Regions from separate parts of the Salipaludibacillus sp. CF4.18 genome, predicted to be linked through region 1. Evidence: riboswitches for the same ligand, from Rfam matches in the RefSeq annotation. Region 1 holds a riboswitch; each other region holds the start of a gene.
The links. Region 1 has a riboswitch for cyclic di-GMP ahead of ACHABW_RS02830 (hypothetical protein). Riboswitches for the same ligand answer to the same signal wherever they lie in the genome.
Positions count from the first base shown of each region.

Region 2: another riboswitch for cyclic di-GMP. It lies ahead of ACHABW_RS14210 (EAL domain-containing protein); the one in region 1 lies ahead of ACHABW_RS02830 (hypothetical protein).
Region 3: another riboswitch for cyclic di-GMP. It lies ahead of ACHABW_RS07985 (sensor domain-containing phosphodiesterase); the one in region 1 lies ahead of ACHABW_RS02830 (hypothetical protein).

Region 1 covers NZ_JBIMEV010000002.1:184,195-195,352, reverse strand. The annotation lists gene recJ (single-stranded-DNA-specific exonuclease RecJ) at 1-1,159, shown strand, start outside; gene ACHABW_RS02865 (hypothetical protein) at 2,188-2,646, opposite strand; gene ACHABW_RS02860 (DUF3231 family protein) at 2,655-3,659, opposite strand; partial or broken gene ACHABW_RS02855 (DUF3231 family protein) at 4,032-4,337, opposite strand; partial or broken gene ACHABW_RS02850 (Spo0E family sporulation regulatory protein-aspartic acid phosphatase) at 4,439-4,516, shown strand; gene ACHABW_RS02845 (ATP-binding protein) at 4,662-5,702, opposite strand; gene ACHABW_RS02840 (hypothetical protein) at 6,145-6,339, opposite strand; gene ACHABW_RS02835 (sensor domain-containing diguanylate cyclase) at 6,672-7,412, opposite strand; gene ACHABW_RS02830 (hypothetical protein) at 7,419-7,625, opposite strand; cyclic di-GMP riboswitch class I at 7,713-7,798, opposite strand; gene ACHABW_RS02825 (EAL domain-containing protein) at 7,909-8,214, opposite strand; cyclic di-GMP riboswitch class I at 8,196-8,280, opposite strand; partial or broken gene ACHABW_RS02820 (transposase) at 9,602-10,129, opposite strand; gene ACHABW_RS02815 (DUF3231 family protein) at 10,191-10,505, shown strand; gene ACHABW_RS02810 (DUF3231 family protein) at 10,546-10,857, shown strand; gene ACHABW_RS02805 (hypothetical protein) at 11,153-11,158, opposite strand, start outside.
Region 2 covers NZ_JBIMEV010000022.1:58,846-70,003, forward strand. The annotation lists gene ACHABW_RS14170 (queuosine precursor transporter) at 115-768, shown strand; gene queF (preQ(1) synthase) at 758-1,246, shown strand; gene yidC (membrane protein insertase YidC) at 1,474-2,295, opposite strand; gene ACHABW_RS14185 (hypothetical protein) at 2,241-2,606, opposite strand; gene ACHABW_RS14190 (hybrid sensor histidine kinase/response regulator) at 2,729-3,484, opposite strand; gene ACHABW_RS14195 (homoserine dehydrogenase) at 3,710-5,008, shown strand; gene thrC (threonine synthase) at 5,008-6,066, shown strand; gene thrB (homoserine kinase) at 6,063-6,995, shown strand; gene ACHABW_RS14210 (EAL domain-containing protein) at 7,112-9,577, opposite strand; cyclic di-GMP riboswitch class I at 9,705-9,790, opposite strand; tRNA gene ACHABW_RS14215 (tRNA-Arg) at 9,941-10,017, opposite strand; gene ACHABW_RS14220 (Cof-type HAD-IIB family hydrolase) at 10,255-11,037, opposite strand.
Region 3 covers NZ_JBIMEV010000009.1:1,200-12,357, reverse strand. The annotation lists gene ACHABW_RS08030 (hypothetical protein) at 1-327, shown strand, start outside; gene ACHABW_RS08025 (hypothetical protein) at 686-1,018, shown strand; gene ACHABW_RS08020 (hypothetical protein) at 2,098-2,883, shown strand; gene ACHABW_RS08015 (DNA adenine methylase) at 2,883-3,788, shown strand; gene ACHABW_RS08010 (hypothetical protein) at 4,343-4,864, shown strand; gene ACHABW_RS08005 (hypothetical protein) at 4,909-5,526, shown strand; gene ACHABW_RS08000 (HNH endonuclease) at 5,546-6,274, shown strand; gene ACHABW_RS07995 (hypothetical protein) at 7,424-8,077, shown strand; gene ACHABW_RS07990 (hypothetical protein) at 8,093-8,806, shown strand; cyclic di-GMP riboswitch class I at 9,047-9,129, shown strand; gene ACHABW_RS07985 (sensor domain-containing phosphodiesterase) at 9,200-11,035, shown strand; gene ACHABW_RS07980 (response regulator transcription factor) at 11,093-11,158, shown strand, end outside.

The sequences.
Region 1 (11,158 bases):
GATTGTCACCGATCATCATGAAGTGTTAGGAAAACACCCTACATGTCATGCCTTTATCAATCCTAAAAGAAGTGATAATACCTATCCCTTTCCTCATTTAGCTGGTGTTGGTGTGGCTTTTAAAGTGGTCCATGCCCTCTTCTTAGCGGCAAAACTGAATTGGGAAAAACACCTTTGGAAATTTATCGAACTGACAGCCTTAGGAACGGTTGCTGATATGATGCCCCTCATTGGAGAAAATCGAATCATGGCCAAGTCTGGGATTTATAAAATGGATACGGGACCAGAGCCAATGTTGAAGAAACTGTTTCACTGTTTAAAGCTATCCCGTATCGACAGTACAACCCTTTCTTTTCAAATTGCACCGATTTTGAATTCTTGCGGCCGCATTGATAATCCCAATGTTGCCGCTCAGCTTTTTATACAGGAAAACACCAAAACAGTAGAAATTTACGCTTTAATTGAGTTAAACAAAAAGCGCAAGGCGATGGTAGAAGAACAGTTTATGAAGGCGGATTCCATGGTGAAAGATCACTATCTTTTTTTAGATGAACTTATTGTTGTATGGGGTGATTTTCATGAGGGATTAATCGGTATCCTTGCAGCAAGAATTACGGAAAACTATCATAAACCCGCTATTGTTATATCACTTAACGGGAAAGGATCGGCTAGAAGCGTGCAAAACTCCGAATTTTCTATTGTGAATACGATCCAACGATGTTCAACTTATTTGAAAAGTTATGGTGGCCACCAAGCGGCTGCTGGATTAAATATCGACATGGATAAAGTAAGAAAATTTTCAATAGCCATTCAATTATCAGCAGTTAAGGAGACACTCATTAAATCAATTATTAATTATGAACATCAGTTTTCCATTGCGAGGTTTCCGAAGAATCTATTTGATGACCTAGCTATACTAGAACCATTTGGAATGGGGAACCCCATGCCCATCTTTCATAGTGGGGAAATTTCCATCAAAGACTATCGAACCTTCGGCCGCTATCATGACCACGTCTCCTTTACTATTGGTAAAAAAGAAGCCATTGCTTTTCGCCAAGCATCACAATTTCAATCATTTCACGGGAACTTGGAGTTTCTTTACACGCCAAATTTAAATGAAACGTCGAAGTTTTTAGTCTGTGATTTACGATCAGTATAGAAGCAACTCCGAACAAATACTTTTTATTCACTTTCACTCTTCTGTTGACTATTAAGAATGACCCCGCTCTCCTTTTTCACCCCATAGCAAATATCCTTGAACAAAATATTGAATTATCCAATAACCTACCAAGGGGATGTTATGCAGTTCGACTTTTAGCTTTCAAGCATCGTACTTCCATTTATCCAGATTAATCTACAATTAAGATTATGTTTATCTATCTACATTTAATTATATAAAGACATTCAGGAGTGTAAAAATGGCAAATTGCTTTTATAAACAAAATTTTCATTTGTGGCTACTATAAGGTGTTAGTTTTTTGGAACTTGCTCACTATTCGTTTGTTAGCAAGATATTCATATAACGTGTGAGACGCCCAAAGAAAAGTGGTACCAAAGAATTTTTTCGACTTTCTCAACTAATTCTATTGGACATTCTATGACTAAAAATATTTCTAATTCCCTACTTTTTAATGCTTTCTTCTGCTTAAGGATTACTTTATAATAAATGAAATTAACGATAAAAACCAAGAGAAATCCAGTTTATTGCCCTAATAAGCCCCGAAAAATAGGACCCCAATATAAGCAAAACCTATACTAGCTCCAATGACAGAAAAGCATGTTCCTAATACTGCACCCGTATCAATTAAACTCACACCGTCAGACCCATGAAGAGACAAACTGAATCATAATATGTTCACACTAGAAATCACAATTAATTCACAAAAGAAACGAGCTTGGGATTCCAAGCTCGTTTTATCTTTTATTGTTTTAGGCTTCTTCAACTAACGCTGTCCCGTTTGTTTATGTACATATTTTCACAAACTATGTAACAGCGAGATTGCATAACCAGCTTTAAGGATTTTGTGATTGACATTCTTATCGATAACGTTTTTTAATCAATACCCCACAACAGAAGCGAGAGCTTGTTGAGCTATCGAATGCTCAGTTGAACAAGAATATGATTTTATAATATCTTATCTCCTTTGATAGACACCGCTACTCTAAAAGATATTCAGAGAAGATAAATTATCCTCTCTGAACATTAAGTACGACGATTCGTATCAAAAAGCCAACCAGTAATCCAGGAGCCATGGCGAGTATCGGAAGCCATAGAGCTCCGAGTAACACACCAAATATCGTTACTTTTGAAGAATAAATCAAGCCAACCGTGACAAAATAAACCGCAAACACAAACGGAAGAAAAGAATATTCCTCTTTTTCTCCTCCTGCATCTTTAAACGCATCCCACATGGCAAAAAAATAGAGACATGGATAAAACAATAACCATTGATAATTGGTTCTCTCTATCGCTGTTTGAATATCCCCTAGAAAACTTAACACAATCACTTCGTTAAAATTAGCTTGGACATTCACAAGAAACTCTAAAAAAATAAACAGAAATCCTTTCACATAGTTTTTATTGAGCAATTGAGCAAACCCTGGAAGAGCAATACTCCATAACAAGGCTTCTGATTTTTTCTCCAAATGAATCCCTACTTCTTTGTCAATTGATCACGGTCTGGTGCTTGTGGAGGTTCTTCCATCCAGGCATTTTTGATCATCAAATTTGCTCCATCCTCGGCATAAAACGAGATTTCCATCAGTAATCGACCATATTTTAATCCAATATCTTTTCTTGGACTTCCTGCCATCGCAACTCCGTAATTTCCAATTCCAGCAGCAATCATAGATATTACATGAAACAACATCAGTTTATCTGAGAAAGGAGCAACCGTTGAATCTGTAACCGCCGTATCCCAGGGACTTGGTACGGGAATGTCGTTAGATTGGAGAATTTTACCGAAAATTGAAATATGTTTCTCGGCTATTGCTTTTCCTCTCAGAATATATTGTCTTACCTCAGCCAAATCACACGTTTGTGCAAAAGCGGTCATTAAACTCTTTCCAATGGCGTTCGTTTGAACGTTAATAAAAACATGGGTCATTTCTATGGTGTTAATCGTTCTTTGTTTTCCAAACATATTGCCTAAATAATCTTGATCTGTCACAAATGACACTTCTTTTGGCATTGGAATATACGGAGGACGATTATGGATTCCTTTTTCTAACGTCAATTTTTTAATGAAACAATGTAAGTTCATCGCATCCATGAGTATTTTTTGAAAAAACTCAACAATATCTGTTCGACTATTTGTACTAATGGCAAGCGAACCCGCTCCCATCCCCAGGATCGACATATGGTTAAGGTAGAACAAGTAATAAGTATCAGTGAACAACCGTGGTGCTCCTACATTCACATCCTTATCCGTAAAACCAACAGGTATCGGAAACCCCTCATTCTCAAATAAACCCACAAGAAAATCAAGATGATTCTCAGCAGCTTCTAAAGCCTTTTTTAAAACCAAACGAACATCTTCATCCTCAACATGACTTAAAAAATAAGTCAATATCTGCTTAGAAGCCGTATCATTTGTGTATTGGGTCCAAAGACTTGTCATCTCAGCAGATGTTAACCTCGTATCATGTGTATTATTCATTATAAAAACCTCCATTCTTCATATATTATCCCCAAAAATAAAAGATAAATTATAAAAGTTGGAGGTTTGAAATAGTTCAATAACCTTACTATACTCCCCCATAGCGCCTTAACAGGAATGATGGTTCTTGCGCTAACGCACCAGTTAGATGAAGAAGAAAAAGAGACGCTCATTAAACAATCGCGCCCGATTACGGGAACGAAATAATTTTTTTTGCCTAGAGACGTCTTACAATAACAAATTAAATATAAAAGGGACTCTATATCCCAGTAATATTAGATAAGAAAAACCTAGCATGGGAAAACCGCCCGAGCTAGGTTTTTCTTATCTAATAAATTTTATATCCTGCCCAAAAGAGCAGGTAAATCCTCATTATTCATCATCCACTTTGCTGTGGTGTAATGGTGGTGGAATTAACCAACCTTTTTCTTTGTTTAACTTCAAAAATTTGGAGCCTAGTGCTGCTTTATCTGTATGAAACTGACCAAACATCATCGCAATATCTTCTCTGATGGATTGCCCCATAATTTGGCTACAAATAACTAGACCTAGAGCTATTTCAGCTGATGTTGCGGCAGAGACAGCCGCATCTTGAAATCGAGCACCTGCTGGAATATCATTGAGATCAGCTTTGGGAGGTACTGGAGTCGCAGGAGGTAACGCCACCCCATTTTCTTTAGGAGGAAGTCATGGCAACTCAAGAGAAACCTATGGATAAGTTAGAATATAAAATCAAGTTACCGTAGCCGCATGATAAATACTGGTCATTTAAGGGGTCTCACTCACCCACTATTAAATGTAGCCAAGAACTTGATATTTACTTGAATAAATACGATAAAATAAAATCACTTAGCTAGTTAATTCTACTTTTTTCAACTCCACATTATGAACCAAATGCAACACAAAATTTTAATGGATTTCCATCTCTCTTTTTTTCAAATAAGAGCAGCAACAGCTTACATCTTTAAACCTCTCCCTTATTGCAAGAGGAAGATAGAAAGACTATTTGGAGAAACGGATATTAAATGTCGTTCCTTCAGGACTCGATGTATAATCGATTTTGGCATTATTTCTCTTGGCAATGGAAAAACAAATGGGTATTCCTAAACCTGTTCCTTTATCTTTAGTAGTAACAAAAGGGGTTGCAATATCCTCTATGATGTCAGAGGGTATTCCTTTTCCTTCATCCATAATGGATAAAACCATCTTATTATTCTCTTCATACGTCATAATTCGAACTTTTTTTCCTGCATTCATGGCATCTAAGGAGTTATTAATCAAGTTCAAAAGAAGCTGTCGAATTTCGTTTTTGTCAATAAGTAAGTCTGCGATATTACTCAAATGTAAGTCAACCAATTTACCTTCTTTTAGAGCTCTTGTTTCTAGCAATGGAAGGACGGATTTTATTAATTCATTTAAATTACACTCCTCCAATTTTTCAGGTTTATCCTTCGCTATATCAAGAAATTCAGTAAGGATATCGTTCACACGGTTGACCTCATCAATCATCAAATCAAATATAGGTTTTTGTTTTTCAAGTTCTTCGTTTTCAGCCATCAACTGCAAAAAACCTTTAACACTAGTCATTGGATTCCTTACTTCATGGGCAACACCTGCTGCCATTACTCCGATAAGATTTAATTTTTCATAGCGTTGCTTTTGCTTTTCACGTTCTTTCCTATCTGTGATGTCACTAAAAGTGACAAATATCCCGTTTATATTAGGAAACAGTTTTACTTCGAACCAACGTTTTGAAAATTCAGATATTATCTCAAATACTTGGGGTTTTTGTTCTTCATATGCTTTATGGTAAATGGTGTACATTTCTGTATCTATGTATTTAGATGAAACATCCCAAACACTTGTCCCAATAAGTTCTTCTTTTGTCCTTTCAAAAAATAGTTCTTCTACCTTTAAATACGGTTCAGCTGCCTTATTAATAAATTCAAATTCCCAATCGGAATTTAAAAAATAACAAGCTTCAGACATATTTTCTAATATTTGGATCATATCTAATTTATTTTCAAGCGACTTTGACGGCATTTACGTACCTCCCATTTGTAGCTTCGTGGATCTCATCACCTCTATAGCATCATCGAATGTTTTTAAAATAAATTCTCTTATCTATACATTTCTACAAAAAATATCATTTCTCTTCATAATCAATCAATTCTTGAAGAAGGTAGCCATAAAATTGAGTACATAACCTGCCTCCGCTTCCCTTTCATTGTGAAAGTCTGTTACAGATAATAGGACTTAGTTCAAATTGTAAGGGAGAGTTACAGGAAGACATCAGCTTTTAGTTCCTATCGAGCTTTTATTCATTGTTTATTGGAAATAAAAAACGGAAGGCTGAATTACTTCACTAAACCTTCGTCTCGCTATTGTAATTTTCATATAAGAAACAGCAACTATTTTATAATTACAATTACAATTTCATTAAATTTAACCTTTCCAAGTCTTCTGCCAAGACGATTATACCCCTCTATACTTTTCTTATAAAGTAATCTGTAGTTGTTTCATTATTTACAACTTCATCAATTACCATTGATTCAAGGCAATCTTCAATACCAATATCACTTATTAATGCCCTTATTTTTTGTGACAGCACAACTATTCTTGAAATTACTTCAATTTGGTTCCTACTTACTTTTTCTATAAGTTTAATATTTTTAGCCACGAGATCCCCCCACTGTCTATTGTTTTACTTTATAGGACTTTGTTTATTGTTGAAAGTCACTTTAAAACCAGAATAAATTACTTTAGTCCTTTTTCCTCATACTTTTCTTATTACCTTTTACCCATATTTAAATAACATTAAACGCTTATATCTCAAAATCTCATTCTTTTTATAAAAAAAACCGAGAAGACATACCAATGGCACGTTCCCGATTCTAATTCTAGCATTACATAAACCCTACATATATTATTCTCCGCCTGTCTTTACTGAATTCTATTTTTAACGGTGCAAAAAATTTCTACACAGTGAAAAGAAGAATGTCAGAAAGAAATCTATTCGCCAGTTTTATTGAAATAAGAATAGCGATTATTCCCATTATTTTTCGAGTAATACATAGCATGGTCCGCCTGTTCTACCAATTGTTCAATATTCCTGTTTTTACTTGCTTCTATACTAATACCAATACTTACGGATAATGCTATTTCGTCACCTTTAACTATGAAAGGTTTGCCAAACTGATTAATAATCGATTCTGAAAGAGATTGAGAATATTGGGTATTATCATCGCCTTGTGATAATATGACGAATTCATCTCCACCGTATCGACAGAGTATATCTTGTGATCTAACACACTCATTTATCCGCTCGGCAATCTGAATCAAAACACTATCGCCGTCTTTATGTCCATAGGTATCATTAACTGATTTAAAACCATCTACATCTATAAATAGAATGGTAACTTCGGTTTCCATTGGTAATGTATTTATATATTGCGTTATAAATTCCCTATTATTTAAACCTGTTAATTGATCTTGATGTGCAATGATATCTAATTCAATTGTATAAACCAAAAATATAGCCATCGTTTTTAAAAATCTTGTTTCCTTTTCTGTAAATGTATAGGGTTCAGTATCCATAGCACATAAATTCCCAAATACTGTTCCATTACTTAGAACAATTGGAACGCCTAAAAAGCTCTTAATACCCAAGCTTTGTGTAGGAATGAGATTACATGCTATCGGGTGATAACTTGTATCATTTATGATAAGTGGATCACGTCCACTTTGAAGGATAATATTTCAGTAAGCATCTTCGAGAAATAAAGTGGTTCCTGCATCGAATAAAACTTTATTTCGATTGAATACATGGGTCAGAATAGAATGATGCTTGTCGGTTATTTGTGTTACACAAAAGGTATTTGTGCCAATATACTCACTAACTAATTCAAGCATACTTTTAGAAGCCTCATTTAACCTTTCATAACTTTGTCCCATTAAAGAATTCATTTGCTCACCTCCACCTTAACGTTCTCTATTGATTTAAAAAACGACCTAAAGAGGTTGGGATATATTAAATCATATCCGTCTTCCTTCTGCGGTAACTCGGCTACCATAGCTTATTTGCCTTTAGGCCCATAGTTTTGCGTCCCTACCTTTCGATAGTTTTGCTATTATCCGAAGTTATACTTTATGGGAATATTTACCCGTTTATCATTATAGCCATTCCAATATAAGAAGACAACTTATTTATTTTAAACACTAAACCCCCATGTCTTTTAGTTGTTTCAACTTACGAATGGCGACATCGGTTTTTTCCATAATTTTCAAGGATTAAATAATGTGGATCCAACTCTGTTTCCCTTAATATTTGGGTAACCTTGGATACTAAATTACCTTGATAAAATTGCTGAACAAACAGATTCACGGAAACTGTTTTTAGTGGATATCCTTCACTTAACCATTGTTTTTGTTGTTTACAAGCCTCCCTTAACACCCATTGGTAAATTGGAATGATTAAGCCTGTTTCTTCAGCAATGGGAATAAAGTCGGCTGGAGAAACTATTCCTAAATCTCCCCTATTCCAGCGGGCTGGCATGACCTTATGGTTTTAGCTCCTCTAGTTTTGCGTCCACCCATTTCTGAATGTTTGCCTTTTTCATTTTACATTTTTTAATCACCTTACTAAAGACCTGATACAAAAGTTTTTAATAATATTTATTTTATTATAATATGACAAATTTCGGAATTTAATGATTTACCAATAAATTAAAATAATTCCTTTTACGTAAAATCCCCCGCGAGCAAAAAGAAATTTCAGATTATAGGGACTGTGGTTATCCTTTTTTAGTGAAAGAAAACGCAATAAAAAACAGGAAACCAATCAGATGGAATACTTATCGATATCGGACAAGCTATTCGTTCCTAGGATCGTATTGTCAAAAATTATATAGATCAAGAATTACCCAAGATATTCTTTTTAACTTGAAACAGGATTTACGTAGATGAGGAGTTACATCATTTTCCTACAAACCAGTTGACAGGCTGTAGCTGCTAGCCCTTCACCTAAAAGCATTTCTTTTATCGTTTCGTTTCATCACCAAGATAAACATAAGCCAGCATTCTGTCATAGTTGTCTCTTTCTTCAGTACCTGCAGCGAGCAAGGTGTCATCCTATTTGCTATTCCTTTGATGAGCGGCAGACCAAGTATATTTCATCTCTTTTTCAGGCGTTACAGCACCCTATTGCACTTTCTTTCGTTGACGTATAAAAGAGACCCTCACTTAATTTGGATTAAAACCTTGTTTAGTAAATAGTAATAGAAAGTATCATTCCTAATCTGACCATTAATAGGTAAGTCACATACCTCTTTTATAGCTTGAGCTAGCCGAGGAAAATTTTTAGAGTATAATCTCTAAGTTTACGGTCTCGAGATTTAAGAATCTGTCTCGCTCGTTCTGGTGTTACTCCTATTATTTCACCTAGTACTTTTAAAGTCACTTTTCTTTCATCAAATTTTACACTATAAAGTTTAATATATCTTGGGTCTAACTTGCATGGTTCTAGATGAGAGTTCGTGGAGAGCCATTTATCAAAAACAACAATCTCATTATCTGGTGATCCATGGTCATAATAGATTTGCTCTCTTAAGTACTTATCAAGTTTCACCATTCGCTCAAAGAGGTATCGTAAAGTCCATCTCGTTGCCCCATGATTTTTTTCTAACTCAGTTAAATCGCGGGGTAAAACACCATAGGTTTTAATTCCCCGAGTAAATAACCTAGTTATTCCTGAATTATTGATACTTCCTAGTTAAACCATAATTTTAACCGAAGTTATACATTTTTCCAGTTCCATTGAGAATAACCATGTTGATTCCGCTATTTTGACGTGCTTAAAACAGATCTTTAAAAATAGGTGAGTTTTTGGACAGACTACTCCCTTGGTCTGAGACTGAATTTTTAAATACTGGTATCAAGATGTTTCACTCTAGATTTAGGTCTTGGATTCGCCGAAGTACTTTCCAAAAGAAATCTTGATAAACGAAACTCGAAGATAATTTAAAGTAAAGCGATCGTCCAGACTTCACTAATTTGCTGGCCACTTTAATGAGCCTTGTTCGGATGGCATCAACTTGCATGGTCTTTTGTTCTTCTGGAAAACAAAGCGTACGTAGCCAATTCGTTAGGTTATACGCTAACAGGCTTAACATCATCTTCGCCTCATTGACTTGGAAAGAATGGCTATTCATTTTATCTAAACCAAAGCCGTTCTTAGCTTCCTTGATGTAGTTCACCATCGTCCCTCTTTTTTGGTAAGTAAGGACAATATCCTTGGGAGAAAAGGCATCTAAATTAGTCACTAGGAACGCATGGTTAAACAACAATTCGCCTGCGAGACGTACGGATTTTATAATCACTTTTCTAGGCTTAGACCATGATTTTGCTTGATAAACCGTTTCTTCAAAATAGCACTCCGTCTTCGTCACGTCGGAAGGGAGAGATGAAGGATGTAGTAAGGAAATTTTTGTGGCGTGGTACAAAAATTTATACTAAACACATTGAGGTTTTTGAATCCATTTTATCTTTAGAAGACCTTATCCAAAATCAGATGATGCTGAAATTAGTAATTCAACCGTTGCACCGTTTTCTGACCGACTAATGATGTACCATAAATCACTTTTTGGCTCAACGTCTATCGGTTTTTATGGGGTTGCAATTGGTACTTCACAACGGGCAGAATTGGTCATGCATTTCTCTCGACTATCTGTTGAACTGCGGAAATATATGGAAGATGGTACAAATATAATGATTAAAAATAAATGGATGGAGCAACCACCTGGAACTATGGATAAAGTAAAGTTAACACAACAAAAGAAGCAAAATTAAGGTATGTTTAGTAATCTAAACAAAAGGAAAGGCCTGTAAAATATCCCATTATGTTTGTATTCTCTTAAGTGATGAGTTTCTTCCTTCTGAAAGTTTATGGAATACTTTACCCACCGCATCCACATCCCCTACTTTTTCCGATAAATTGATGATGTTCTATCTTCTAACATTAAATGGTATAGGAATTGGAAATTATGGTAGGAATTTTAGTGCCAGTCCAAGACGTGATATAGGGCTATATTACACTAGGCTTATGTCAGAAGCGAGTCTCTTAGCAGAAGATGGTGCCAATATAATGATTGAGAACGGATGGTTAGAACAACGCCGCAGACACCTGACAGGGATCAATTAGCAAATGAAAAAAAGTAAGATTAAAGTATTCAAACAGCAAACAATGTAAAGAAGAGTTGATACTATTCAACTCTCTCCTTCATATTTCCCACTGAAAACGAGAGCGCTACAATTATTCACTCTTCTATTAAACAATAATTGCTTATTAATTAGTAATCTCCGACTATAAACATAAACCTTATACGATGGTATAAATTCAAGACAAAAAGCACCACAAAAATGCAGTACTTTTAACTATGACTAATTAGACTATTATTGAAATACGACTCTCTATTTGCTTCTTAAGAGTTAATAATTCATCC
Region 2 (11,158 bases), on a different contig from region 1:
ATAAGATGGAAAATAATATTGTCGTTTTAAACGAGAGTCAGGATGACACTGCCTGTCTTTTTTGCACGCCATTTACTCTAGGTAACTCTGTCTTTAATAAAAGAGGTGTTTGCCTTGAATAAACAAGATAAGCTCATTTTACTCGTTGGGATTTTCTTTACGGCGTTGTTCGTGTCAAATGTGGTATCGGTGAAACTATTTACCGTTGGATCTGTCGTATTAACTGCGGGACTGTTAACTTATCCATTAACGTTTTTAATTACAGACTCCATTTCAGAAGTTTTCGGTAAAAGTACTGCGAAGAAAGTTGTCCTGATTGGGTTATTCACAAACCTTATGATGCTAGTGTTCTTCTTTGGTGCTGTCCAACTACCGCCAGCTGAGTTTTGGGGAATGCAGTCGGAATTTGAAATGATTATAGGCGCTGTTCCAAGAGTAGTTGCGGCTTCTCTTATTGCTTATTTTTTATCTCAACTATTCGATGTCCATTTATTTCATAAACTCAAACAAGCAACGAATGGCAAACACTTATGGCTTCGTAATAACGCCAGCACCTCTGCCAGTCAGTTATTAGATTCCACAATCTTCGTTACAATCGCTTTTGCGGGAACGATGCCCTTAGGAGCCTTGGTATTTATGATCGTGACACAATACCTTGTAAAATTAGTGATTGCTTTAGCAGATACACCATTTGTTTATATGACAGTGAAGTGGCTCAACAAAAAAGACCAAGTCACTGAAACGGAGGGATCAACTTATGTCTCATAACCGAGAAAAAGAAGTCAGCCTACTGGGTAATATGAATGTCGAATACAAAATGAATTATGATCCGACGATACTCGAGGAATTCGAAAACCGTCATCCTCAACGTGATTATTTTGTGAAGTTTAATTGTCCAGAGTTCACGAGTCTTTGTCCAATAACAGGTCAACCGGACTTTGCAACAATATATATTAGCTATATTCCCGATAAAAAAATGGTTGAAAGTAAGTCGTTAAAGCTTTATTTATTCAGTTTTCGCAATCACGGAGACTTCCACGAAGATTGTATGAATAAAATGGTCAATGATTTGGTTGAACTGATGGATCCACGATATATCGAAATATGGGGAAAGTTCACTCCACGTGGCGGTATCTCGATTGACCCATATGTGAATTACGGAAAGCCCGGCACCAAATACGAAAACATGGCCGAGCACCGTTTAATGAACCACGATATGTACCCGGAAAAAATTGATCATCGTTAACTAACATTTGTTTTCACAGAAAAAGTGGTGTCATAAGGTATTGTACCTTTGACACCTCTTTTTTATAAGGTGACTTATAAAATTAGCAGCTACCTTCACACCGCAAGTATCAAGGGAAAACCACCCTCATTACGAGTAGCACCTACACGTACTACGTAGGTGCTACTCGTAATGAGGGTGGTTGAAGCAGACGCTGTACTTAACAAAAGACGGCTATGCCGTTTTTCTTATTTATTACCTAACGCTGTATTTAACGCAAGCTGTTTTTCACGGTACATCCATTTGAACAAAGCCGTTTGGAAGATCAAGAACAGACCACCAATTGTCCAGTATAAAGGCATTGCTGCAGCGACAGAAAAAGAGAAAACTCCCATCAAAACAGGTGTAATATATCCAAGCATCGCCATTTGTTTTTGCTGTTTCTGATCCATCCCGATTTGAGAAACTCTAAATTGGATGAAATATACGATCCCCGCCAGAAATGGCAAAATCCCATCCGGTTCTCCCAGATTGAACCATAAAAAGCTGTGTTGAGCGATCTCAGGTGTCCTCATAATCGCATAGTAAAAGCCGATTAATATCGGGAACTGAATAAGCATCGGCAAGCATCCCATAGAAGTAATAGGATTAAAACTGTGCTTTTGATAAAGGGCCATCATTTCTTTTTGCATTTTTTGCTGGTCTTCTGATGACTTTTTCTCTTTGTATTTTTCTTTTATTTCATTCATCTCAGGCTGGATCACGGCCATCTTTGCCCTAGAAGCAAGCTGTGTTTTCTGCTGTCTCATCATAAGTGGCATGAGTACCATACGAAGCAAGAGTGTCATAAACACTATCGATAAACCATAGTTCCCACTGAAAGCATCTGCCAGGAACTTGATAGAAAACGAAAAAGGGAAAATAATATAGTGATTAAATACCCCTGATGTGTCAGCACTAATTGGGTCCATATTTACCTGGCAACCAGTCGCTACCATTAAAACCATCAAAGTTATTATAATGAGTTTGCTATATTTTGAAAAACGGGTGAATACAGATCTTTCTTCCACAATAATATACCTCCTCGAATTGGTTGTTTGCTTGGATTCGAGAAGGACAAATAATCGGAATCATCCTCAGGACCTTCTTTTCGTTTCATGATTCTGGTTATCCACGTACGCCGTTTCACATTGTGATCAGCCATTAGGTTTTCCGAACCGCTTAATTGTTCACATACACTTAGTTTCTTTTGTGACATATGACGATTGGCTGCACCGGACTCTTGAACCATAAAATGTAAAAGATGCGCACCCGCAAATGTCATATATAAACTTATCGTTATGAGAGCTGGCACTAAATCATGGGATATTTCGAACATCATCTGTATTCACCTCCTTCTATGAAAAATGGGAATTCGCTCGTACTGAAAATTAGATAAGTAAGCCTATTATCAACTATAGATCAGTAAAAGTCAAAGTCCTATATATTAACTCCTGAGTTGCTCTACTCTTCTTCCGGAAATAAGATTTCTCCATCTTTGCCTTCTTTTGATTGGATAAAATTTAACAGTGTTTTAGAAAGATCCTTAGGTGGATATGGCTTTGTCAGATACTCATTCACTTGGAACCTTTCCACCTTTTCAACTGACTTGTCCAAGGCAGAGGAAATAATGATTGGTAATTGCACCGTATCTTCGTTTTCCTTTAGTTGTTTGATAAGTTCCCAGCCATCCATATCGTCTCCTAACATTAGGTCGACTACAACCGCTGCCAGGGGTTGCTTCAATATATCAGTATAGGCATTTTTCGGATCATAATGATGAAGCACTCGAAATCCACTAGCTTTTAACTCCTCCGATAGTAAAAGGGCTAGACTCGTATCATCTTCAATAATCATCACCGTTTCCCCGTTTTTCAAAGGAACTTCTGGTGAACCTTTAATGACTGTACCCTTATCTATCGTATTATCCGAATCGAGTGGAATGCTAAAGTAGAATGTCGAGCCTTCTCCTTCTTTGGATTCCACCCACATTTCTCCCTCATGCCTCTCGACAATTTCTCTTGAGATAGCAAGTCCCAATCCGGTTCCAACGATTTTTTTACGGTCACTTTGATCAATTCTCTGAAACTTATTAAATAGTTTCTCCAATGCTTCATCAGGAATTCCTAATCCGTAATCCCTGACACTCACAATCAAATGGTTCTGCTCATTTTTCAATGTGAGGGTTATCTCCCCACCGTTTGGTGAGACAAGTATTATAAGGAAGGAGAAAAATCCATAGCTTTAATTACTCCTTGTTAACGGAGGACATTTGTCTAAATCGACTAATAATGACGCTTCTGTTTTTCTAGAAGGATTGAATCAAAAGCATTTCTACTATTATTTTCGTCAAAACGGTTGTATTCTCGGCATTTCCCCTCTATAATGTCCTTTATACAAACACATATGTACTTTAAATAGAGACAGCACAGGAGTTGATAGATCATGGCACAGGAAATGAATATAGGCTTGTTAGGATTTGGAACAGTTGGTACAGGTGTCCTTCAAATTATTCGAGATCACCAGGATAAATTGCAGCACCAGTTAGGTTGCAGTATAAAGGTTAAGATAGTGCTCGTTAGCAATCTCCATAAAGAAAGAGAGATCACGATAGATGACGATCAATTGACCCTAAATGCAGATGATATTTTGAATGATCCATCGATCGTTGCTGTCATTGAAGTGATGGGCGGAATTGAAGATGCAAGAAGGTACATCCGTCAGGCACTGGAGAATAATAAGAATGTTATCACAGCTAATAAAGACCTCATGGCTATTCATGGCTCTGAGCTACTCGAGCTTGCAAATAAACAAGGGTGTGATCTATTCTACGAAGCTAGTGTTGCTGGAGGTATCCCTATTCTTCGTACATTAGTAGAAGGACTTGCCTCTGATAGAATCAGTAAAATGATCGGAATTGTAAATGGTACAACGAATTATATTCTTACAAAAATGTCGAAAGAGGGCCGAGGATACGAAGAAGCTCTCCAGGAAGCCCAAGCGTTAGGCTATGCAGAAGCAGATCCAACTGCAGACGTTGAAGGAATCGATGCGGCTAGAAAAATCAGTATTTTAGGTACGTTAGGCTTTTCAATGAATCTGGACCTCGATGACGTTTCTATCCGTGGTATTACAGAAGTCACAAGAGAAGACCTTGCATTTTGTGAACAACTTGGCTATACAATGAAGCTCGTTGGCATTGCCAATCGCTTTAATGATAAAGTAGAAGTAAGTGTTCAACCAACACTCGTTCCTCATGAGCACCCTCTTGCATCTGTTGACGATGAATACAATGCTGTATATGTATATGGAGATGCAGTTGGAGAAACGATGTTTTACGGACCAGGGGCCGGTAAATTACCAACAGCCACTGCCGTAGTATCAGATTTAGTTGCTGTTTTGAAAAATAACCGTCTCGGAGTGAATGGAAACAGTGTGATCCTTCCTCAATTTGAAAAGAAGCTGAAAGACCCCGATGATATTCATGCAAAATACTTTTTACGTATTCATGCAAAAGATATTTCAGGTACATTCGCTTCACTTACACACTTGTTCCATGAGAACGAAGTAAGTTTAGAGAAAATCCTGCAGCTTCCATTAAATCAAGGTAAACTTGCAGAGATTATTGTTGTTACTCACGCTGTTTCAAAGAAAAACTATGATTTAGTATTAGAAAAATTAGCCGATGCGGATGTTGTTGTGGAAGTGAAAAGCAGCTACCGTGTGGAAGGGGACCGAAAATAATGTGGCGAGGTTTGTTAGAAGAATACAAAGCTTATTTACCCGTTAACGAAAATACACCCATGCTTTCCTTGCAAGAAGGGAATACTCCCCTTCTTCCATTGAAACATCTTTCTGAAAAATGGGGGATTGAACTTCACGTGAAATATGATGGGGCTAATCCAACTGGTTCCTTTAAGGACCGTGGAATGGTAATGGCCGTAGCAAAAGCTAAAGAAGCTGGCAGTGAAGCAATTATGTGCGCTTCTACCGGGAATACTTCCGCTGCTGCCGCCGCATACGCCGCACAAGCGAAGATGAGATGCCTCGTTGTTATACCTGAGGGCAAAATTGCCATGGGGAAACTTGCCCAGGCTGTTGTTTACGGTGCTGAGATCTACAGTATCGCCGGTAACTTCGATAATGCTCTGCAAATGGTTCGTAACCTTGAGAAGCAGTCGCCTATTGCACTAGTAAATTCCGTGAATCCTTATCGCATTGAAGGTCAAAAAACAGCAGCTTTTGAAATCTGTGATGCATTAGGCGCTGCACCTGATGTGCTAGCGATTCCTGTGGGAAATGCCGGTAACATCACCGCTTATTGGAAGGGATTCAACGAATATCACAAAGCAAAAGGAACTGGCCTACCACAAATGAGAGGTTTCGAAGCTGAAGGCTCTGCAGCAATTGTGCAGAATAGAATCATTGATAACCCTGAGACTGCTGCAACTGCCATCCGCATTGGTAATCCTGCCAGCTGGACACAAGCTGTACGTGCCTCAGAGGAATCATCAGGTAAAATTGATTTCGTAACAGACGGTGAAATTCTTGAAGCCTATAAACTACTTGCCCGTGAAGAAGGTGTTTTTGCTGAACCCGCTTCTTGCGCCTCTATTGCCGGAATTAAAAAGCAATTAGATTCAGGAGAAATCAAGAAAGGATCACGTATTGTTGCTGTTCTAACAGGAAATGGACTGAAAGATCCGAATTACGCTATTGACTCTTCTCTCGTTCAGCCTACTGCTTTACCTAATGAAGAATCCGTCGTAATTGACCATATGTTAGGACGTGTAAAACGATGACAGCCGACTTTAACGAGCTGTTTTCCATCAAAGTCCCAGCCAGTACAGCAAATCTAGGCCCTGGTTTTGACTCGGTGGGAATGGCGTTGAATCGATATTTAACTCTACGTATAAAAAAAAGTGACGAGTGGTTTTTTCACACCGTTTCCGAAAACCTTGAAGGTATTCCTTCTGGTGAAGATAATCTGGTCTATAAAATCGCTGCCAAAATTGCCAGCGAATACGATAAAGAATTACCGGCCGTTCAAGTAGAAATGGAGAGTGACATTCCGCTGGCACGAGGATTTGGAAGCAGTGCCACCGCGATTGTTGCTGGAATTGAGCTTGCAAACCAATTGTTGGATTTAGAACTCACATCCGATGAAAAGGCACGCTTCGCAAGTCTCGAAGAAGGACACCCTGATAATGTTGGTCCGTCCATATACGGAGGAATGATTATTGGTAGCCATCGAGAAGACGAAACTAATATTGTCTTAGCTGGCGTACCTGACATCGATCTTGTTGCCGTGATACCTGAATATGAATTAAGTACGAAAGAATCTCGTGGCTCTCTGCCAGAGGATTTCTCTTATAAAAAGGCCGTTGAAGCAAGCGGCGTCAGTAATGTGCTTGTCGCAGCCATATTACAAGGTAATTGGGCACTGGCAGGCAAAATGATGGGAAAAGATCTTTTCCACCTTCCTTACCGTATGCCTTCCATTCCTGAATGGGAAAAAGCAAATCAGCTAGCTGAAGAACTTCCTGTTTACGGCGCTACACTTAGCGGAGCAGGTCCTATCGTACTCTTTTTCATACCAAAGGGTAATGGCCGCGAAATTAAACTCCAATTGCGCAGCCACTATCAGCAGCATCGCATCGAATTACTTGAGATTGATGCGCATGGCGTGACAGTAGAAAAAGCAACAGCTACAAATCAAGTACAAAAATAATACATTTTAAGCTAAAAAAGAAGCATTGAATCATTACCGCGATTCCAATGCTTCTTTTTAGTATGGAAAAAATAAAAGTAATTCTAAAGCTGAAAACTTTTCTTATTTCTTATTTCCTATTTTGAGGTAAACTTGCAAACATTACTTTTTAAAACCGCAGCTTCAAATTCCTCTTTCGGTAAAGGCTTATTGAAGTAGTATCCTTGTCCAATAACGCAATTAAGTTCTTTTAGTAATTTTACTTGATCCTCATTTTCTATCCCTTCAACGATTACATGCAGCGCCAAATTATTTCCTAAATCAATGATACTTTTAACAATCGCTTTTTCTTTAGGGTCCTTCAATATATCTTGGAGAAAAGATTTATCTATCTTTAGTTCATCGATCGGTAGATCTTTCAAATAGTTCAGTGAAGAGAAACCTGTCCCAAAATCATCTATGGAGATGAAAACACCTAATTCTTTTAGCTGTTTCAAAATGGGGAGTGTCTCACTTTTATTTTGCATCACACTCTCTGTCATTTCTACACATAAAAGTTTCGGATCAATATTATTCGCTTGTAGTACTTGTTGTATTTTTTCCGGTAGTTTACTTCCAACTAATTGTACGGATGATATATTAACAGCAATTCTGATAGGAGGAAGACCAGCGTCCAACCATTTTCTAAGTTGGCTGCATGTTTCTTGAAGTACCCAGTCGCCAAGAGGAACTATTAACCCTGTTTCTTCTGCTATTGGAATAAATTCGTCCGGAGGGATAAAACCTAGTTTCGGGTGTTCCCATCGTAACAATACTTCTGCACCAATTATTTCAGTCGTGTTTAAATCATTCTGTGGTTGATAATAAAGCTGAAATTCGTTATTTATAAGTCCGCTTCTTAAGCTCGTCTCAATCTTTAATTTACGTTCAACCAACTTATTCATATCTTGTGTGAAAACCTGATAATTATTTCGACCTCGTTGTTTTGCTGCATACATCGCTAAGTCAGCATTTTCAAGAAGACTCTTGACGTCCTCTTCTCCTATGCTTGAACTAATTCCGATACTGCAAGTCGAGTAAACCTCTTGTTGATCAATCATAAATGGTTCATTAAAGGATTGAAGAAGTCTCTCTGCGGTTTGATTGGCATCATCTTCATCCGGGTTATCTAATAAGATAACATACTCGTCGCCACTCAATCTCGCAACGGTGTCCTTGCCACGAACAATAGCTTTAATTCGTTTAGCAACTTGAATTAATAGTTGGTCACCAATTCCATGCCCTAATGTATCATTAATAAATTTAAACCGGTCTAGGTCTAAAAAAATAACGGCTAAGTTTTGCTCCGATTCCGGGTTTACTACTGTATTTTTTAGCTGTTCATTTAGGAAATTTCGATTTGGCAAGCCAGTTAAATCATCATGAAAAGCCATATGTTCAATCTTTTCTTGCATGCTTTTTTGTACTGTAATGTCTTTACATATCCCATATATTCCTTGTATTACTCCTTTAACAATGATTGGGATATTGGTTATCACTAAATCAATTTCTTCCCCTTGTTTATTTACAATCGAACATTCATAATTTTGTGGTGTTGCCTGCAACGATTGAGTGAAATGGTATAAAACCTTTTCTAAATGTTCTTTTTTGAGTAATGGTATAAAGGATTGTTGAATAAGCTCTTCATATTTATATCCTGATAGTTTTTCACAAGCAGGATTAACATTATAGAAATTACCATCTAAGTCCAAAGTAAAAATGGCCTCCGAATGATTCATAAACAAAGAACGATATCGTTCTTCACTTTCCTCCAGGTTTTCCGTCATTAATTTCTCCTGAGTGATATCTTTGCCCATTGATAAAAGAGCCGATTGTCCCCTAAATTGGATCTCTTTTAATGTAACCTCTAAATCTACTGTATTACCCTTTAACGTTGTTACTTTATATTGAGTTGCTTCCTCTGTCTTTCCCTCTAACGGAATATTTGTTCTTTTAAGAGCCGTCTCATGATGATGAGGAATAAGATAATCAAAAATTGATTTACCGAGAAGATCCTTTTGGTTATTAGCTTCTATTATTTTTATTGCAGCATCATTAACAAATAAAATTTCATTATTTCGGTGAATAACGATCGCTTCTGAGGACATTTTTACAATGTTTTGATAATTTGATTCACTTTCTTTTAATTTTAATTCAGAACGCTTTCTTTCTGTAATGTCATAAGCTATGAGAACTGCTCCAATGACTGCGTTATCCTCTGATAAAATTTGATTTCCATTCATGATGTAATTTCTTTTTTCATCGTTTTTCGTTTTGACGGCAATTTCAAGATCATTTACTTGATCACCATCGATTATCCGAAATAACGGGGTTTCTTCTAATGGAATCGGTTTAATACTATCATCATAATATATATCGAAATAGCTCGACCATTCCATAGGAGAAAGATCTCGATCATTGGGAATACCAAAACATTTATGATGGGTAGAATTAGTATGAATGATTGTTCCAAAAGCATCCGCAATAACAATTGCATCTTTTGAATTCTCAAATGCTAACTCATATGTAGAGACTTGATTTAATATCCTTTGTTTAGAAGACACGTCTTTACCCCCAAGTTTTTAATAACTTATCAGACTTTCTTTATATTAACGACTCTCTTCCATAAAACAGAAATAGCTATTCTCAATGGAGAATAGCCAATAATTTTAATATTAAATACTTCGTTATATTGGTAACCAGGCGATCGTAGTTTATTAAACCTTAGACCCTAAGCTTTGCGTCCTATTCTTTAAAATAGTTTGCCTTTTTCTATTATTATACTATTCCCTATTGAAGTTATTCAAACCCTCTAATAATTTCAAATACAAACGTAAGAATATAGCCTAAATAGGTAAACTTGACTAAAACTGTAATACCATTTTAAAAGAAAAACCCCTAGGTTAGAGGGGGTTAAATATATGTAGTGGTGACCCTGAGAGGATTTGAACCTCCGACCTGCCGCTTAGGAGGCGGCTGCTCTATCCTGCTGAGCTACAGAGTCAATTAAGAAAAACGGCAAAGCCGTTCTCTTCTTATAAAAGCTCACTTTCCTATTATAAAGCAAAAGTGAACTTTTTCAAAGTTGCAATGCGCATTTCTAACGTAAACACGCTCATTTTGTAGATCAGCTTGCTCATTCCTCCGTGCTTCTCGCTTATATATTCAGCTATACCGCTCATAACCTCTAACCATAAACATAACGAGTTACTTAGGTAATAATAAAGCTACTTCTTTTATTCTATAACAATCCAAAATGTTTTAATCCGTGTAATATACCATCGTCATCAACGTCTTTCGTTACATACGAAGCCTGTTTCTTCAACGCGTCACCGGCGTTACCCATCGCAACACTATTTACAACGTAGTCAAGCATTTCAATATCATTTGGACCGTCTCCAAATGCATACACATCCTCTTTAGCAAATCCAAGGTGATTCATCACAGCTTCAATTCCCTTTGCCTTAGAGCCGCCCTTAGGCACGACATCTGTAGAAAATTCGTGCCAGCGCACAAAGTCAAACTTCTGAAAACTTTCTTTATATGGACGCATTTCTTCCGCTGTGTTAAATAACAACGCCTGGTAAATATCTCGGCCATTTAAATAACTGGGATCGTAAGCCGGATGTTTAAATTTCAATGAAAGACTGATACTCTCTTCAATTCTAGCATGATATGGTATATTAGCTTTCATATCAAGATGGTCCATATATACTAGAGGGTGATCATTATTCACTGCTGCTTCAGTTAAACGAATAAGTTCCGTATCATTTAATGGATTCGTTAAAATCTCTTCATCTCCTACTTTCACATATTGTCCGTTGAAGCTAATAAAAGTATGTATGCCCAGTTTTTCGCGCAACTCCGGAAACATGAAAGGTGCCCTACCCGTTGCAATAGCTATGTAATGTCCTGCTGCATGAAGATCATTGATCGCTTTCTCTGTAGAAGCAGGTAACTCTTTGTTATGATCTAATAACGTCCCGTCAATATCAAAAAAAATCAATTTTTTTGTGTTACCCATGGTTATGACCTCGTTTCCCTTATTCATTCAAAAATAAAATCAATGTCTTCATTATACGTGAACTTACTCACACTAATCAATGACCATTAGCATTCTATTGATCATTAGAAAAAAAGGCTAA
Region 3 (11,158 bases), on a different contig from region 1:
GAGGATAGACATTTAGATAACATCGCCCTACTTCACAATAAAAACACAGGTTTCAGTTTATGCCCTATTTTTGATAATGGACTATCTTTATTGTCTGACACGAAAGACTATGGCTATAACAAGCCTCTATATGTAAACATAGCGAATGTGAAATCAAGACCTTTCAGCTCAGATTTTGATAAACAGATGAAAGTCTTAGGGCCTGGTTTAACAATAGATGGCGATGGGCTGATGAGGTTTCTTGATCATGAAAAAGAAACTATTGGTAGAGTATATGATTTATTGGGCTATCAAATAAAAAAATATAAAGGAACAATAGTTTTATAATTAAGGACAAGCTAGGAGGTATGATTAATGAAAGAATTGATATCTAAAGAACGATGCGTACGCCTGATAGACGAAGACCTGACATGGAAGAGATACTAGAACGTTATGGTATAGAGTTTTATGATCAATTTGAGATGTTGTTAATTAACGAGGCAAATAGATTTGATGACTGGAAAGTTCACCGTAACTTAGATACAAAGCCTATTTTCAATGATAGGTATTGAGGGACTATGTACTGTAAAAATAGTTTAAAATGATTTATCACCTAAACTCAGGCCTGAAGGACAACAAATTTTAGAGATTATAGAATAATAGTACCGATGTTATATTCCGTTTAAGTAAAAGGAGCTGGTCTCAAATGCTAGAACAAATACCAAGTATAATCACAGAAAGTGTAATCAGGCTACGTTTTCCTTGGGTAAACCCAATCAGTGCTGAGTTTTCGGATTCGGAACAGGAATATTTCTGTGAGCCTGTACCTTGGTCATTCAACAAACCGCAATTGAAGATGTTTTATGTTTTATTAGCGGAGGTAGAAGAATGGTATATAGATCGTGGCTTGCCTGTGGAAGTAAAGATATATGACCTGCGAGAAGTACAAGGTCATATATTTATCGAAGCGATATGTGACTACGAAGAAGTCTCTGACATTATTGAAAAGTATAGAACTATTTATATGGGTATTAATTGATCTTCGATTGCATGAAAAGGATCAATAGGACTTGAGGAAGGTGGGATTAAAATGGAGCTTTATTTTTTGTTCTCACTAACTGCAATATATAATAAAATTGATGATCAACCTAAAAAAATTTATCAAATGAATAAGGAGAATGATTATAATATAGAGAACAAATGAAGATAAAAAATCAACAACCATTGAATCAATTCCTATTACCCTAAATCAATTCAAGTATTTAAGCGAGATCTATCTGTTTAGCCATCCTTCATCTCCTTCCAGTGTCATCCTCAAATGTAATGCATCCCCCACTATCAACAAGAACACTCATTCCAAACGTATAAGCACCGAGCAACCGAGCAACCATTTTCCAGAGAGCGGTGTCATCCTCACTTTTTAAAATAAAATTAATCAGACGATTAATGCAATCTACATAAGGAAGACTTTAGATTTTCAACTTAGGACTTGAAAGTGAGGGGTTCTGAGTTTTTTTGTCGTGAGATGAATTACAGAATGACCCACGAGATTCAAAATTCATAAATAGGCATGGGGTCTTGACTGTTAAATTGAGCAAGATGAGCAAATTAAGTCGTTTGAAGCACATTTTATAAGTTGCCAGAGGAGATGAACAATTAGATGTAAGTAAGGTTAAGGGTGGTAAAAGTTTTTTAAGAGGGTTTATTTCAAAGACGTAATGCCAACCTTTATCTACTAAATGATAATCGAGCAACCGAGCAACCAAATGATAATGCAGAGATTTCAATTTCCATATTTAGAGAATTTTTCTTTTAGGAGAATATAATTCACATTTAATATGACAAATAGAAATGGTGATTGTAATTTGACTTGTCAGTTTATCATCACTCATATGAAATTAAAAGTGAGCGACATTTAATAACTTTTACGCACATGAATTATTAATTTCGGGTCTTGGTTTTTAAATCATGAGGAGATGGAGTAAATTGTTCAGCTGATTTTGTTTTCTGAGGCAAGATTCAAGGATTTTGACCAAGGCTAATGTTTTTCTAAGATTGCACGTGAGATGCCATATAGGTTTATCAAACTAAAAAACCTATATGGGAGGCGTTTTAAAAATGGAAGATAATACAATATTTAACTTAGAGAAATTAGTAGAGAGTTTAGAAAAAACAGCAATAGTTATTGAAGGTAACGGTAATAACGTTAAGGGAGAAAAAGAAGTTCAAAAATATTGGGTAATAGAGGTATTGAAAGGTTATAACAACATAACAGACGAAATTAATTATGCGGTGAGGCTAACAAGTTTAGCTGAGGGACAGTCGGTCATTTTTTTCAAGCAAGACCTTGAAGATACTGTTTTATCTAAAAAACTACAAAAAAAACTAGGACAAATTGGTAAAATTCGCCCTAATTATTTAAAGGTTATATCGAACTGTATAGAGGATGCAATATTTAATCAACGGGAGAAGGTAATTCAAGTCGAAGATATTAGAAGTATAGTAGCGAGTGACATAACGATTGGTGTAAGTGTAAGTTCATATTATAAAATAATGGTAGATTGCTATAAGAATAACCCACATGACTTCCCAACAAAAAGCAGTGGTATTTTTGACAAATATAAGCATAAAGGTTGTATATTGGATGATCAAGAGTTAGGTAAAGACGGTCATTACCCAATAGCAATAATAACGGGTGAATTAAGACACCTATTAGTTATCATCAGGTCTGATAATGCCTACCATGATGTCTTAAAAGATTTTATAATAATGGGGGTTATGCATGCTGATAAAGATGATGGGAAGCTTTCCAAAGTTCGTAATTACGGTAAGAGTAAAAACGGAAAAAAGGCCACTGTCTTTATTTTTGACATTAATTTATCACTATCAGAAGGAGGTAAATAATGCCAAAGAGATTAAAATCCTCAGATCCTTTAGCAACACTCGGAGGTAAGTCACAAATAATTGAAATTATTTGCGAAATAATAGAGGGTGCAATAGAAGAATACGAATTAGTTGGAGCGGCAGATTACTTTATGGGAGGGTGTAGGTTATTCCTACACCTTGATCCAGAGAGAGAGTTGGATTTTAAGTTAGCAAATGAGATTGATATAGGGGTCATCAACCTTTTCAGATGTCTTCAAGACCCATATGAAACAGACGAATTAATAGAAGCAATTTGGTTGATGGCAGATTACTATACTTCAGAAGAGGAATTTAACGATGCAAATATTGCGCGACTAAATGAAGAGACACCTCAAGTGGAATCAGCAGCATTAACTTATATTGTATCTAAATACAGCCGAGCGGCCGACAGACAAATATTTTGTTTGACTAATACTTTTAATGGTATCCCTCCTAAGAGTCTGGATAAATTGTATCATTTAGAAGAAATACTTGACGAGGTTGATATTACCTGCGGAGATTACAAAGAACAATTCTACAAACACACTCATCGTGACGATATAATAAGTTGGTTTGATCCTCCCTATGTTAAAACAGAAAAAACGAAAGGTGGTCAAACGGAGCAAACAAAAGAAACCTATGGTTACTTGCACCCTTTTACATTAGAAGACCAAAAAACTTTGATAGATAATTTATTAACTACGAACAATAAAGTTATCTTAAGTGGTTATGACAATGATTTGTATAAAGCTCTCAATAAAAAGAATGGATTTTACAAACACTTTATTGGATTGGTCACCATTCCAAGTTCAGTCAGTGGTAGAAAGGAAAAAGAGTACATATGGGTAAACTTCGAGATACCTGAATGGCTACTTCCAGAAGAACCACATGATGATGAGTTGTAATATGTGTTAGACCCTCTTTTCTATAGGAGGGTCATTTTCTTATTGTACTTTTGTAGATTTATGTTCATCCATCGCCACTTGGTATTAAACAATGATAAGCAGTTGTACCGGAAGCAAGAGTTTCATTTCTTTATCCACTTAAAGTAGTTTGGGTATTTTTGGATATCACATAAATATAAGTGTCGTATAATATTCATGTATTTTATGTCGTTTAAATGCTTTGTAGTGGCGTCTAATACTAGGGGGTTATTCCTGTCCTATGGGGAGTATTTCATTGATGACAAGTCTAGTGAATCGCCTTACGTTTCGAGTTGGTTTATGTTGTCTAAAACGTTGTTATATCAATGTTAAATCAGTGGAAAATAATTAAGTATTTTTTAGAAATTGAGTATTATTACCTATGGAAATACGGTATAATTTAACTAATAAGTAGTTAGGATTTTATAAAAAATATGGTTTAAATACCAAACAGGGACAGGTGAATATGTATGTATAAAAATTAGTTGTTGAATTTAAGCTACTTTTATTCGGAAGCATGAGGGGGTGAATGTAAAATGGCAAAATACGCTTACATTGCAATAAGTAAGTATCAATCACTAACGTTTTTCAAGGGACTAGCACAAGATGCAGACGAGATCTTTTTCGACTTGATAGACAGCTCAGGAAGATGTGACTTCAGCCAGTATTACAGGCTCTTAAAACTTGTTAAACAAGGCGATACAGTGGTCTTGCATAGCTTATTTAACATCAGTAGTAACATTCAAGAGATGTATGACTTTTTAAAGTATGCAAGAGATGAAGTTCTGAACTTGATATTGTTAGACAAGACGTACGATGAAGAATTATTTCTTAGCGAAGAGGGGTTCCATTCTTTAGAAACACTATTGGAATTTGAAGATGTTTTTCAGAAAGATAACAATTGGTCGAGACGAGTAGGTCGCCCTTCGACATACCCAGAGAACTTCTACCTAGTTTTCATAAAGTACAAGTCTGGAAGTTTAAAGGCAAAAGAAGCAGCAGAAGAGCTGAATATTCCATTGTACAAGTTCTACAACAATGTAAAGGAATTCTCTTAATAAAGTTGATTCTTTAGGAGAAGCAAGATGTAAGGAGGAGGATAATGATGATCACATTCAGTGTTAATTATTCATTTGAGGAATTAAATGCTAGTAGTTTTAAAGCGTTGGAGAACGCTAATTTTTCTAACGATAATACAAGACGTTGGTTATCAGAGGCATTCGTCAAAGATTTAGAAGGAAAGACCCACGATACTATCAACCTTCAGGCATATGCTTATACTTGCAGTGTTAATGAAGAGAAGAGAATGGGGAAAAGAGACTTAAGCATTTTAAATAACTCAGATTTTGAAGCAGGTTATAAGGGCGTTTCAGAGGCAGTATTTTTCACCAAAGATACTATTGATAAAGTAGTGTTTGAGCTAGATTATGACTTTGATTTCAACAGGTTGGTAGTAGAGTTCGGACATCTACAAGATGAATTTTTTATATATGAAGGTGTAGATATTAGAAAAGTCTTGATAGTTGCTCTAACGGGGTCTGAATATATGATCAAAAAATTAAAGGGTTTGGTGGAGGAGCATAATCTATTTGATTTCATTCAAGAATTTTTATCAAATCCAAAGGTTATGGAGTACCTACAAATAAATTACAGTCAGCATGGATCGTATCAGACTGTTCAAGAGCCTGATCTTGAAAGTTTCTCTTTCAGCAGGCAATAAAAAATTGGAGGTTTTATATATGGGAAATAATCAGATTGACTTAAACAATGATGCAATTAATTTAGAGCAATATGAAGTAGACAAGTATTTGCTTGAAGATGATATTGAACTGACGGACAGTGAAGTAGCTGAACATTGGCGAATTCCGTGGAAGCCAATCGAAGATGAAGATAGTACGGATGTCGCTATTAAAAATTATTGGAACGAAAAGCAGAGGTATTTAGCAAGAATGCGAAAAAGTAAGAAGAGGCTCTTAGGCGGGGTGTTCCATACATTTTCTGATGGGTGTTCTTTTCTTGTAGATCGAAATGCAGGTGAAATTTATCGATATAATAATAATAAATACTTTTATGAAATAAGGGAAGGGAGTATTTATTTAATAGAGTATAATTCCAACAATGTAAGGTTAGTATACGGTGACGGAGAATTCTCTACATCCGAGACATATTGGTTGAGAAACAATAAAAAGGAGGTAAGTAAAAATAACTGCAGAGGTTTTCATTTGCCTAAGGGTAATATAAGGCAAAATAATATATATCTTAAAGACCATCAAATTATGGCAGTCTTGTTCTGGGGACAAAAAATAATTGAAAATGCAATTGATGGAAAGGATTACGACATTAATCATAGAAACTTAGATAATGATGATAATCGACCTGAAAACTTAGAATTAGTTACTAAAAAAGAAAACAGACAACATGCAACTTTAATGCGGAAAATAAGAGCAGAAAAGTATAACAATATGTAATGTAAGGTGGTAAAGCAACAATGTTTAGTTGCAGGAGAGTACTATATGGATGCAAGGAAGCGAGGTGCCAATCGACACCTCGCTATTTTTCTGTCCTCATACTCATACCAAGCCAAAGGCAGGTATCAAAGAAAACGTCACTTTAATCCCTGTATGTGAGTGATTTATCGAGTTCTAACCAAAGTATGATTTTTCTGTAGACAAACAGGAGAGATGAAATGTCTGTGGGGTATAGGCTTTATAGGGTGAGTATAAGTAGAATATATTATAACGCCCCCGTTACGAAATAAGAAAAAAGTTTCCTAGCGTTACAAGGTAGGATCAAATCTTGTAGCGCGTATGTTTCATAGCTATAAAATTAAAGAATAAGCGTTACAAAAATCATTGGAATCCTTAGATTTAGTAACGTATCCGTTGCCAAGCCAGAAAAACAGGCATCAGCTGTTACAAGAAATGTCTGTAGTTCAAGAATCAGTAACGTCCCTGTGACAAAACTAAAAAGACACCGATTAGGTGTTACATTTCAAGCTCAAACTTCAAGATAGCTTCTTTCTGGAAACTGAGAGCAGCGTATTAATTATCTGATAGTTGAGGATATAAAACCTATAATAATTTATTTTGCTTACTTAACCTCACTTCCAAGGGAATTAGCTGATATCACTACTATTAATCTCTACGCGTTAAACAATTCAGAGATAGTTATATTAACTTGCTTAAACATAAGTTGATCTTAGTCTAGTTCCAAAAGCAATCTCCCACAGTTCTTCTTCCTTCATTGAAACAACCATTTAATAGCCAGTAGCATAGAGTATCGATGGGAATTATCAACATCAGACAAGCTAAATTCTATCACGCACAAGTATCCATTTTTGCAATTGAAACAAGACAATAAATATGTTTATTAGGGTATAGGTTGAGGATTTTCCTTAGTAAAAAGCATAACCTTTCTCTATTTAGATGATTTTACGCTTGTACTTCTAAGGTTTCACAATAAAACAAATAATAAGTAATTATAATCCTAAGTACTTGTTGTAATAATCCCTAAGTATGTGTTGAAGGTAGTTCATAATGTTTGTTTTTGGTGTTCTCATAAGACTTTACTCAAAGAAACGCAACAGTGTAGTCAAAAAATAGAAAGGAATGATTATCATGGATTTAGAGGAAATACTAGAAGCAGCGTTTACACGAGTCTTTTCAAAGTATGGAGAGAAAAAGGAGAATTATAGTGAAGAAGATAAAGATCTATGGCTGCAAAGATTGAATGGAATGGAAGAAATACTTTTATACGTGAAGATATCTGATAAAGATTGGTTTTTGAATCGTACTAGAAAGCCAAAAAGCCAAATGAGCGATTCAGCATATCGAACGTCTAAACATCGATTTAAAAAGGAAATGTTATCAAAAATAGGCGAGGATATCTTTGACAATATTAGCAATAGCACTTCTGCAGATGAAGTAAAACGCATAATAGAGTTGTTTAGAACGAGGTCTGGCTTTCGTAATATTAAGAGAGCGTTTCTAATGGACTTGTATAATGAGTCTATTTCAGAATGTGGTGATGCTGAATTAACTTCGGACCAGAAATTTGAAAGAATCATCAATGTAAGGGATAAAACTAACTCGAGCTATGGCAAGCGCGATAGTCTTAAACTCAATTTTATTGAAAGTTTTAGAGTTTTTGATGATCCATGCTTTTCATATACAAAACAAGCGGCAAATCTATTTGCTGATAGAGAATTTAACTTTGACGAACTATTTGTAGCAATCAAAATAGATTTAGACAGTTTCAATAAAAACCGATAGGAGGTGCCTTTAATAATGAAAATTTTAATGGAGCTAGAGAAAGCAGTTCATGAAACTCAAGAAAACTTAAAAATCGTGGTTGATGAAGAGGCAAGAGCCTTAGAACATCAAAAATTCAATGCATTAATGGAGATTGTCACTTACGTTAATTCATTAAGCTGGCTTAAGCAGAAAAATGCAAAGGAAAAACTACGATTTCTTCTAAAAACAAAATTCGATAAGGATAATGCAGCTGTCGAGTTCAATACGACTAAGAACGCAATAGAAGTCTCTCTTAGTCGTTCTCAAAAAATATTATCTAAGAGAATAGGTAATGATACGATTCGTCTAATATTAGCTGGAAAGGTAGACCAGGCAATGGCAAAGCTCAGGGAATCTACTAACCAAGGTGGACAAAATAATGAATTAATTCTAAATGGGGTATTTGAGTTTTTACCCAAATCAGAAAAGGGCGCATTCTTAATAGAAGAATGTGGGAGAGAATTGTACCTCCTCGGCAGATTGTCTCGTTTTAACATAAAGAAAAATATTGGATTAGTAAATCAGAAAAAATTAGCTCACGTCTTATATATCATGAGTAGGTCCGATGAAAGAACAGCTGATATCAAAGAAACGCTTACAAGTTTCTTGGAAGGAGATTTTGCAGACGTTGAAGGTTCTCAAATATCTGTCAAAGATCAAGTCGGTATGGTGTTCGAGACTCTAGAGGAGCAAAATCTATTTAGTTAAAAGTGAAGTTTACGCATAATCGAAAGTAAATCATATTCATTAATGTAGCTTGATTATGAAACTTACTGGCAGTATTATCCCTCATGCTATTCTCATCGCAAATTTAGGACAGATTGCGGTGGAGTAGTTACATATAATTTTATAAAGCAAAACCTTATGTCATATTTTGTTTGTTTATGTCAGTTTTTATGTTATATTATACAAAACAATACTTTTGGAATAAAATTATTGCACATATTGAAATGATAATAGCAAAGCTATGGAAACATAGTGACGCAAAGCTATAGGGGCTAAAGCAAAAGCAAAGTCAGCCAGTTACCGTTTCAGGACAACACATCCTGTGTCATTCGGGGTGTGCTTTTTTGTTTAAATATGGAAGAGGGGATGGTGCCCATGAGAAAGAGTACAAGGCAAAAATGGCAAAAAGAAATTATCTTTACTGGTCAAAATCGAATCTTAGAAATGCTTGCCAACAACATCCGGATTTCCCCTATACTTGAAGAATTGGTGATTATGTTAGAAGAACAGATATCTGGTTCGATAGGCTCTATCCTTCTTTTAAACAGGAAACAAGGTGTGCTAAACCACGGTGTTGGACCAAATCTTCCAAAGAAGTACATAAAGTTTATTGAAACTATTCAAGTGGGACCAAAAGAAGGCTCTTGTGGGACTGCTGCCTTTCGGAAAGAAACTGTCATTGTTTCGAGCATAAAAACTAGTCCTTTATGGGAGAACTATAAAATAGTAGCTTTAGAAAGTGGACTTAAAGCATGTTGGTCGCTTCCCATCTTCACGCCAAATAAGAAAATGGTGGGGACATTTGCCATTTACTTTTCAGCTAGGAGAAGTCCAGATTCAATGGATATGAAAAGGCTTGAGCCCTTCGTTCGTTTGGCCGGGATTGTTATTGATTATAAAAGCCCCGAGATAGAAGAAATCAGTCATGTAGATCCTGTGACGGGGTTACCTAATTCCACTCAACTTAAAAGCAACTTAAAAGATTTATTGTATCAATCTATGGAAAAGCAATCTTGTTTAGCTGTTGTGTTCTTAGATGTTGATCGTTTTAGTGTCATTAACAGTATCGGAGGCTATGAATTCGGAGATTTTGTATTGAAAGATATAGCCAAAAGAATATCTCACTGTTTAGGTGAAAATTGTACTATAGGTCGTTGGAATAGCGATAAATTCATTTGTGTCATTCCTTTTCAAACACAAAGAGACATACATACGTTTATTGACAAAGCATTGGATAGCTTAACTAGTCCATTTAAAGCAGAAAACCACGAATTTCTGGTCACACTCAGTATCGGTATAAGTTGTTACCCTGATGATGGTGTGTATGTTGATTCATTGGTGAAAAATGCTGAGATTGCTATGAAAAGGGCCAAAAGCAAAGGAGAAAGCTCAATTGTATTTTATAAGCCTTCTATTAACACGGATCTATCTAAACAACTAATTATAAAAAATGAACTTCGCCAGGCGGTTAAATTGAATGAATTTGTCTTATATTATCAGCCACAGGTTGATTTAATTAATAATGAAATTATTGGCTTGGAAGCTCTTATTAGGTGGGAGCATCAAACTTTGGGGACAATACCTCCAAATGACTTTATTAACATAGCAGAAGAAACAGGGTTAATCAATCCAATTGGAGAATGGGTTTTACGAAGAGCTTGTGAAGATGTGAGAGCGTTATCATCTCAAGGGTATCCGAGTTTTCGATTATCAGTTAACATCTCGGGTATTCAATTTCGTCAGCCAGATTTAGTAGAAAGTATTCGAGATATCATTACTGATACAGGGATAAACCCAACAAATTTAGTTCTAGAGGTAACGGAAAGTACGCTCGTAGATAATATAGATTTTACCGATCATCAATTAGATAATTTGAAATCCTTAGGGGTTCATATTGCTCTAGACGACTTTGGCACTTTATATTCTTCGATTAACTATCTAAAGTATTTACCAATGGACATCATGAAGATTGACCGATCTTTTGTTCAATATATTGAATCTGAGAAGAAAGACTTAGAAATATTAAAAACAATTATTCAATTAGGGAAAAATTTAAACCTTAAAGTTTTGGCTGAAGGAATTGAAACGAACGAGCAGCTATCTAAACTCAAAGAGCTAGGTTGTGAGGAAGGGCAAGGGTACCTCTTTAGTCGACCATTACCTATAAAAGAACTGAAAAAAGTATTAAGAGGTTACTTAAATAACGTATAACTGTATACCATTGAATGTCATTAAATAACCCGAATATTTAAAGGGAGGTAAGAGGGGATGGGCTCAAAGCTACAGTCCGAAAAATTTAAACCGTTATACATGGGCAATGAAAATAAATTGTCA